Regions from separate parts of the Rubrivivax sp. JA1055 genome, predicted to be linked through region 2. Evidence: riboswitches for the same ligand, from Rfam matches in the RefSeq annotation. Region 2 holds a riboswitch; the other holds the start of a gene.
The links. A riboswitch is a leader RNA that binds a small molecule or an ion and turns the genes downstream of it on or off. The one in region 2 is predicted to bind thiamine pyrophosphate.

Region 1: it holds a riboswitch for thiamine pyrophosphate, as region 2 does, so the genes downstream of both, thiM (hydroxyethylthiazole kinase) here and thiC (phosphomethylpyrimidine synthase ThiC) in region 2, are expected to answer to the same signal.

Annotation. Positions count from the first base shown of each region.
Region 1 covers NZ_JAJKFP010000001.1:466,688-470,088, reverse strand. The annotation lists gene ychF (redox-regulated ATPase YchF) at 1-984, opposite strand, end outside; gene LOC65_RS01950 (MOSC domain-containing protein) at 1,081-1,932, opposite strand; TPP riboswitch at 2,014-2,126, shown strand; gene thiM (hydroxyethylthiazole kinase) at 2,194-3,024, shown strand; gene thiE (thiamine phosphate synthase) at 3,017-3,401, shown strand, end outside.
Region 2 covers NZ_JAJKFP010000006.1:1,501,887-1,505,287, forward strand. The annotation lists gene thiC (phosphomethylpyrimidine synthase ThiC) at 1-1,753, opposite strand, end outside; TPP riboswitch at 1,845-1,953, opposite strand; gene LOC65_RS16250 (hypothetical protein) at 2,093-2,620, shown strand; gene LOC65_RS16255 (aldehyde dehydrogenase family protein) at 2,872-3,401, opposite strand, start outside.

The sequences.
Region 1 (3,401 bases), on a different contig from region 2:
GAAGTCCTCGTAGGCGATGGTCTGGGCGCGGATGAAGCCGCGCTCGAAGTCGGTGTGGATGACGCCGGCGGCCTGCGGCGCGGTGTCGCCGATGTGGATCGTCCAGGCGCGCACTTCCTTCACGCCGGCGGTGAAGTAGGTCTGCAGGCCCAGCAGCGTGAACGCGGCGCGGATCAGGCGGTTCAGGCCCGGCTCGTCCTGGCCCATCTCGGCCAGGAACAGCGTGCGGTCCTCGTCGGACATGTCGGCCAGGTCGGCCTCGGTCTTGGCGCAGATCGCGACCACCGGCGCCTTCTGCGCCGCGGCGTACTCGCGCAGCCGCTCGAGGTAGGCGTTGTTCTCGAAGCCGTCCTCGGCGACGTTGCCGACGAACATCGCCGGCTTGGCGGTGATCAGGCACAGCGGCTTGAGCACGACCAGCTCTTCCTTGCTGAAGTCGATCGAGCGCACCGGCTTGGCCTCGTTCAGCGCCGCCTGGCACTTCTGCAGCACGTCGACCAGGCGCTGGGCTTCCTTGTCGCCGCCGGCACGCGCCTGCTTGGAGTAGCGCACCAGGCTCTTCTCGACGGTGCCCAGGTCGGCCAGGCAGAGCTCGGTCTGGATGACCTCGATGTCGGCGATCGGGTCGACACGGCCGGCGACGTGGATCACGTTCTCGTCGTCGAAGCAGCGCACGACGTTGACGATGGCGTCGGTCTCGCGGATGTGGCTCAGGAACTGGTTGCCCAGGCCTTCGCCCTTGCTGGCGCCGGCCACGAGGCCCGCGATGTCGACGAACTCGACGATCGCCGGCACGACACGCTCGGGCTTGACGATCTCGGAGAGCTTGACGAGGCGCGGATCGGGCAGCTCGACGACGCCGACGTTGGGCTCGATCGTGCAGAACGGGTAGTTCTCGGCGGCGATGCCGGCCTTGGTGAGGGCGTTGAAGAGGGTGGACTTGCCGACGTTGGGCAGGCCCACGATGCCGCACTTGAGGCTCATGGAGGGGCTTTCGCGAAAGGAGGCGTTCGGGGCGCCGGCGGCAGGCGCCGGCGCGAAGGCGGCGATTTTCCTACAGCCGGCGCCCGCCGTGCGGATTCAGAAGGCCCAGCTCGCGTTCGCCGCCTGGCCGCGGCGCAGCGTGCGGCCGAAACCTTCGACGATCACCGCGTTCATGCCGAAGGTGATGCCGCCATCCATGCGCGCGTCGGCGCGGAAACCGGCCAGCGTCGCGCCGGGCTCGGCGCCGGTCTCGGCCGTCGCCGGGTCGACGTTCGGGATCGAGCAGCGCACGCAGGGTTTGACGAGCTTCAGCCGCACCGGGCCGCCGTCGGCCTCGATGACGATCTCGTCGACGTGGTCCTCGTCGAAGGGCTGCAGGCCGTCGAGCACGAGGTTGGGGCGGAAACGTTCGATGCCCACCGGCGGCTGGCCGCGTGCCGCCAGACGCTCGTTCAGTTCGGCCAGCGAGGCGGTGGAGGCGACGAGGATCGGGAAGCCGTCGGAGAACTGGTTCTCGGCCTCGATGTCGCCGGTCCAGCGGCGCGAGGACAGCCGGCGCTGCTCGGGGTCGAAACGCAGCAGCCGCGCCGGGCGGCCGAGGAAGTCGCCGAACCACTGCGCGGCCAGCGCGCCGAGGTCGTAAGCCGCGACCTCGTCGTCCCAGACGCGGGCGCGGGTGGCGCGCTCGACCTGGTCGACCGGCAGGTGCAGCGCCAGCATGCCGGGCGCACGCAGCACCAGCTCGTCGCCGCGCAGCGTGGTCGCGACCAGCGCCAAACGCGGCAGCTGGCGCTGGGTGAGCATCGCGCCGGTCTCGTCGACCAGCATCCAGGCGCGGTCCAGGTCGAGGCCGGTCTCGACGACGAGCGCTTCGTCGCATTCGATGCCGGCGCAGGACTTCACGGGGTGGACGAACAGCTGCGCGACGCGGCAGTCGAGATCGCTCAAACGAGCCTCCGAACGGCGGGGTGGGACGCCGATTGTGCGCGGCCCGCGCCTTCTAGAATGGCGTTCGCCGCGCCTGTTGCGCGGTCTCGCTGGGGGTGCTGGCCCGGCCGTCGTGCGACGGCCAGGCCGGCTGAGAGAGTCCCTTAGAACCTGATTGAGGTAATCCTCGCGCAGGGAAGTCGAGTCCGGAAGCGCCGCTGCCGTGCTGCCGCGCCGCCGCTTCCGGAGCCGGCCGACCTGCCATTTCGTTGCAAGGACGTCATGGCAAGAACCACGCTCCAGGCCCGCGATCTCTGGGCCGACATCCAGACCCTGCGCGAGCGCCGCCCGCTCGTGCACAGCATCACCAACGTGGTGGTGACCAACTTCAACGCCAACGTGCTGCTGGCCGCCGGCGCCTCGCCGGTGATGACCCAGGCGCACGAGGAGCTGGAGGACATGGTCGCCATCGCCCAGGCGCTGGTCATCAACATCGGCACGCTCGACGCCTATGCCGTCGAGGCGATGACGATCGCGCTGCGCGCCGCCAACGCGCGCGGCGTGCCGGTGGCGCTGGACCCGGTGGGCGCCGGCGCCACGGCCTACCGCAACCGCACGCTGGCGGCGCTGCTGGCCGCCGGGCGGCCGACGGCGATCCGCGGCAACGCCTCGGAGATCATGAGCCTGGCCGGCGAGGCCGTCGCCACGCGCGGCGTCGACAGCAGCGCCGGCGCCGAGGCGGCGCTGGCGCCGGCGCTGGCACTGGCGGCCAACCACGGCGCCGTCGTTTGCGTCAGCGGCGCCGTCGACCACGTCGTCGCGCCCGACGGCCGTGTGCTGCGCCTGGACAACGGCCACGAGTGGATGACACGCATCACCGGCGTCGGCTGCTCGCTGACGGCGCTGGTCGGCGCCTTCTGCGCCGTGCAGCCCGACGCCTGGCGCGCCACCGCCGCGGCCACCGCGCTGATGGGCGTGGCCGGCGAGATCGCCGCCGAGCAGGCGCGCGCCCGTGGCGCCGGCGTCGGCACGATGGCCGCGCTGCTGGTCGACGCGCTGCAGCTCGTCGACGAAGCCGGTTTCCTGGCCCGCGCGAGGCTGCTCGATGACTGAGCGCCGCGTGCCGATGGCCGGCTGGGGCGTCGAGGCGCTGCGGCTGATGCTGGTCACCGACGAGGCGCTGTGCGCCGGCCGGCCGCTGGAGCAGGTCGTCGCCGCCGCCGTCCGGGGCGGCGTGCGCTGCGTGCAGCTGCGCGAGAAACAGCTCGGCACACGCGCTTTCGTCGAACGTGCCCGGGCGCTGAAGGCGCTGCTGGCGCCGCTGCGGGTGCCGCTGGTCGTCAACGACCGTGTCGACGTCGCGCTGGCCTGCGGTGCCGACGGCGTGCACCTGGGCCAGAGCGACATGCCGGTCGAGGACGCGCGCCGGCTGCTGCCGCCCGAGGTCTTCATCGGCTGGTCGGTCGAGAGCTTCGACGACCTGCGCCGCG
Region 2 (3,401 bases):
TGATCTTCATGCTGCAGAAGCGCGGCCCGCACATCGAGCAGAAGTGCGCCTCCTTGGACGAGTCCTTGGGCAGCGTCTCGTCGTGGAAGGCCTCGGCGGTCTGCGGGTCCAGGCCCAGCGCGAACTGGTCGCGCCAGCGGAACTCGAAGCGCGCCTTGCTCATCGCGTCGTCGTGCGCGCGTGCGCCGGGGTGGCCCTTGGCGATGTCGGCGGCGTGCGCGGCGATGCGGTAGGCGACGATGCCCTGGCGCACGTCGTCGCGGTCGGGCAGGCCCAGGTGCTCCTTGGGCGTCACGTAGCAGAGCATCGCGGTGCCCATCCAGCCGATCATCGCCGCGCCGATCGCGCTGGCGATGTGGTCGTAGCCCGGCGCGATGTCCACCGTCAGCGGCCCCAGCGTGTAGAACGGCGCCTCGTGGCAGTGGCGCAGCTGCTCGTCCATGTTGGCCTGCACCAGGTGCATCGGCACGTGGCCCGGGCCTTCGATCATCGTCTGCACCTCGTGCCGCCACGCGACCTGCGTCAGCTCCCCCAGCGTGCGCAGCTCGGCGAACTGGGCCTCGTCGTTGGCGTCGGCCGCCGAGCCCGGGCGCAGGCCGTCGCCGAGCGAGAAGGCCACGTCGTAGGCCTTCATGATTTCGCAGATCTCCTCGAAGTGCGTGTAGAGGAAGTTCTCCTGGTGATGGGCGACGCACCACTTGGCGAGGATCGAGCCGCCGCGCGAGACGATGCCGGTGCGCCGCCCGGCGGTCAGCGGCACGAAGGGCAGGCGCAGCCCGGCGTGCAAGGTGAAGTAGTCGACGCCCTGCTCCGCCTGCTCGATCAGCGTGTCGCGCAGCAGCGGCCAGCTCAGGTCCTCGGCGACGCCGCCCACCTTCTCCAGCGCCTGGTAGATCGGCACCGTGCCCACCGGCACCGGCGAGTTGCGCACGATCCAGTCGCGCGTGGTGTGGATGTGGCGGCCGGTCGACAGGTCCATCACCGTGTCGGCGCCCCAGCGGATCGCCCAGACCAGCTTCTCGACCTCCTCCTCGATCGAGGACGTCACCGGCGAGTTGCCGATGTTGGCGTTGACCTTCACGCGGAAGTTGCGGCCGATGATCATCGGCTCGAGCTCGGGGTGGTTGACATTGGCCGGGATCACCGCGCGGCCGCGCGCCACCTCGTCGCGCACGAACTCGGGCGTGATCGTCTCGGGGATGCAGGCGCCCAGCGGGTTGCCGCGCAACCGGGCTTCGCGCGCGGCGTCGCCGAGGTACTCGCGCATCCACTCGCGGCGGCCGTTCTCGCGCAGCGCGACGTACTCCATCTCCGGCGTGACGATGCCGCGGCGGGCGTAGTGCATCTGCGTCACGCTGGCCCCGGCCCCGGCCGCGGCGCGGCGCGGCCGCCGCTGCAGGCCGGCGGCCTGACGGCGCAGTTCGTCCAGGCGGGCATCGGCGGCGTCACCGGGGCGGCCGCCGTCGTCCTGCGCAGCGCGCGGGCGGCCGTCGTAGGCCACGGTGTCGGCACGTTCGTCCAGCCAGGCGCCGCGCACCGAAGGCAGGCCGCGGCGCACGTCGAGCGCCACCGCCGGGTCGGTGTAGGGGCCCGAGGTGTCGTACAGCGTGACGGTCTCGCCGTTGCTCAGCGTGATCTCGCGCATGGGCACGTGCACCGCCGGCGAGGCGCCGGGCACGTAAACCTTGCGGGACTGGGGAAAGGGTTCGCGGCTCAGGGACAGCCGCTGCTGCAGGTCGCCGGGGGCGTTCATCGGGCAATCTCCGTCTCGGTTGGATGAATGCCCCGCCATCGGCGCCGACTGAACGGCGCGCACGCCCGCCCTGAAGGGACGGACGCACGCGCCTCGGCGCTGCAGCTCTTCTTACGCTGGTACTAACCAGATCAAGTTCGCGGTTCCGGCGGTCAGGTCCGCCATCTCAGCACGCCATACGTGCACCCCGGAGCGGGAGCGAGTGTAGTCGGGCCGGCGGCCGCCAGCGCGCGCCGCACGGCCCTGCGGCGGCAGTCGCGCCGCGCGATCACGGCGCCGCGGCGAGGGCATCGAACGCCTGGACACGGACCCGCGCACGACACACGGAACAATTGCCGCATGACGCCACGCCAGCCCTGCCCGCCGTCGCACCGCCGCCGCGGCCTCGCTGCCGCCGCCGCGCTGGCCACGGTGTTCGCCGTCACCGGCTGCCAGACGACGCCGCCGACACCCGAGCCGCCCCGCGGCCGCAGCCTGCCGTCGATGCCGCCGACACCGGCGCTGGTCGTCGAGCGCCAGTGGCTGCAGAGCTGGTTCGACGGCACGCCGGTCGTCATCACCCAGAAAGGCAGCGGGCCGGTCGCGGTGGAGGTGCCGCTGGCGTTCTCGTTCGACGCCGGCAAACGCAGCGTCAAGCCGCCGCTGGCGGCGGTGCTCGACAAGCTGGCCGAGTCGCTGCGCCGCCAGCCGCAGATGACGCTCGCGCTCGCCGCTCCGGGTGACGCCGGCGGCGACGCGGCGCTGGCGGCGCAGCGCGCCGCCGCCGTGCGCAGCTACCTGCTCGGCCGCGGCGCCGGCTCGGCGCAGCTCGGCGCGCCGCAGGTGGCGGGTGCACGCGCCGTCCAGCTGCGGCTCGAACTGCGCTGAACAGCACGGAAAAGGCCGCGCAACGGAGCGCGCGGCCGGCCTGTCTGAGGGCCTTGGGTACCTTGGGGTCAGGTCTCTCAAGACCTGACCCCCGCAGCCGCACGCAGCCGCAGCAGTCGCGTCGGACCTTGGGGTCAGGTCTCTCGAGACCTGCCCCCCGCAGCCGCGGCCGTTGCGTCAGAAGAAGCCCAGCGCGGGGACCTTGGGGTCAGGTCTCTCGAGACCTGACCCCCGCAGCCGCAGCCGTCGCTTCAGAAGAAGCCCAGCGCGTGCGGCGAGTAGCTCACCAGCAGGTTCTTCGTCTGCTGGTAGTGGTCGAGCATCATCTTGTGCGTCTCGCGCCCGATGCCCGACTCCTTGTAGCCGCCGAAGGTCGCGTGCGCCGGGTAGGCGTGGTAGCAGTTGGTCCAGACGCGGCCGGCCTTGATCGCGCGGCCGGCGCGGTAGGCGGCGGTGCCGTCGCGGCTCCAGACGCCGGCGCCCAGGCCGTAGGGCGTGTCGTTGGCGATGTCCAGCGCCTCCTGCTCGGTCTTGAAGGTCGTCACCGCCAGCACCGGGCCGAAGATCTCCTCGCGGAACACGCGCATGCCGTTGTGGCCCTTGAACAGCGTCGGCTGGATGTAGTAGCCGCCCGACAGTTCGCCGCCGAGGTCGGCCCGGCCGCCGCCGATCAGGCACTCGGCGCCTTCCTGGCGGCCGATCTCGAGGTAGCCGAGGATCTTGTCCATCTGCATCGCCGAGGCCTGCGCGCCCATCATCGTCTCGGTGTCCAGCGGGCTGC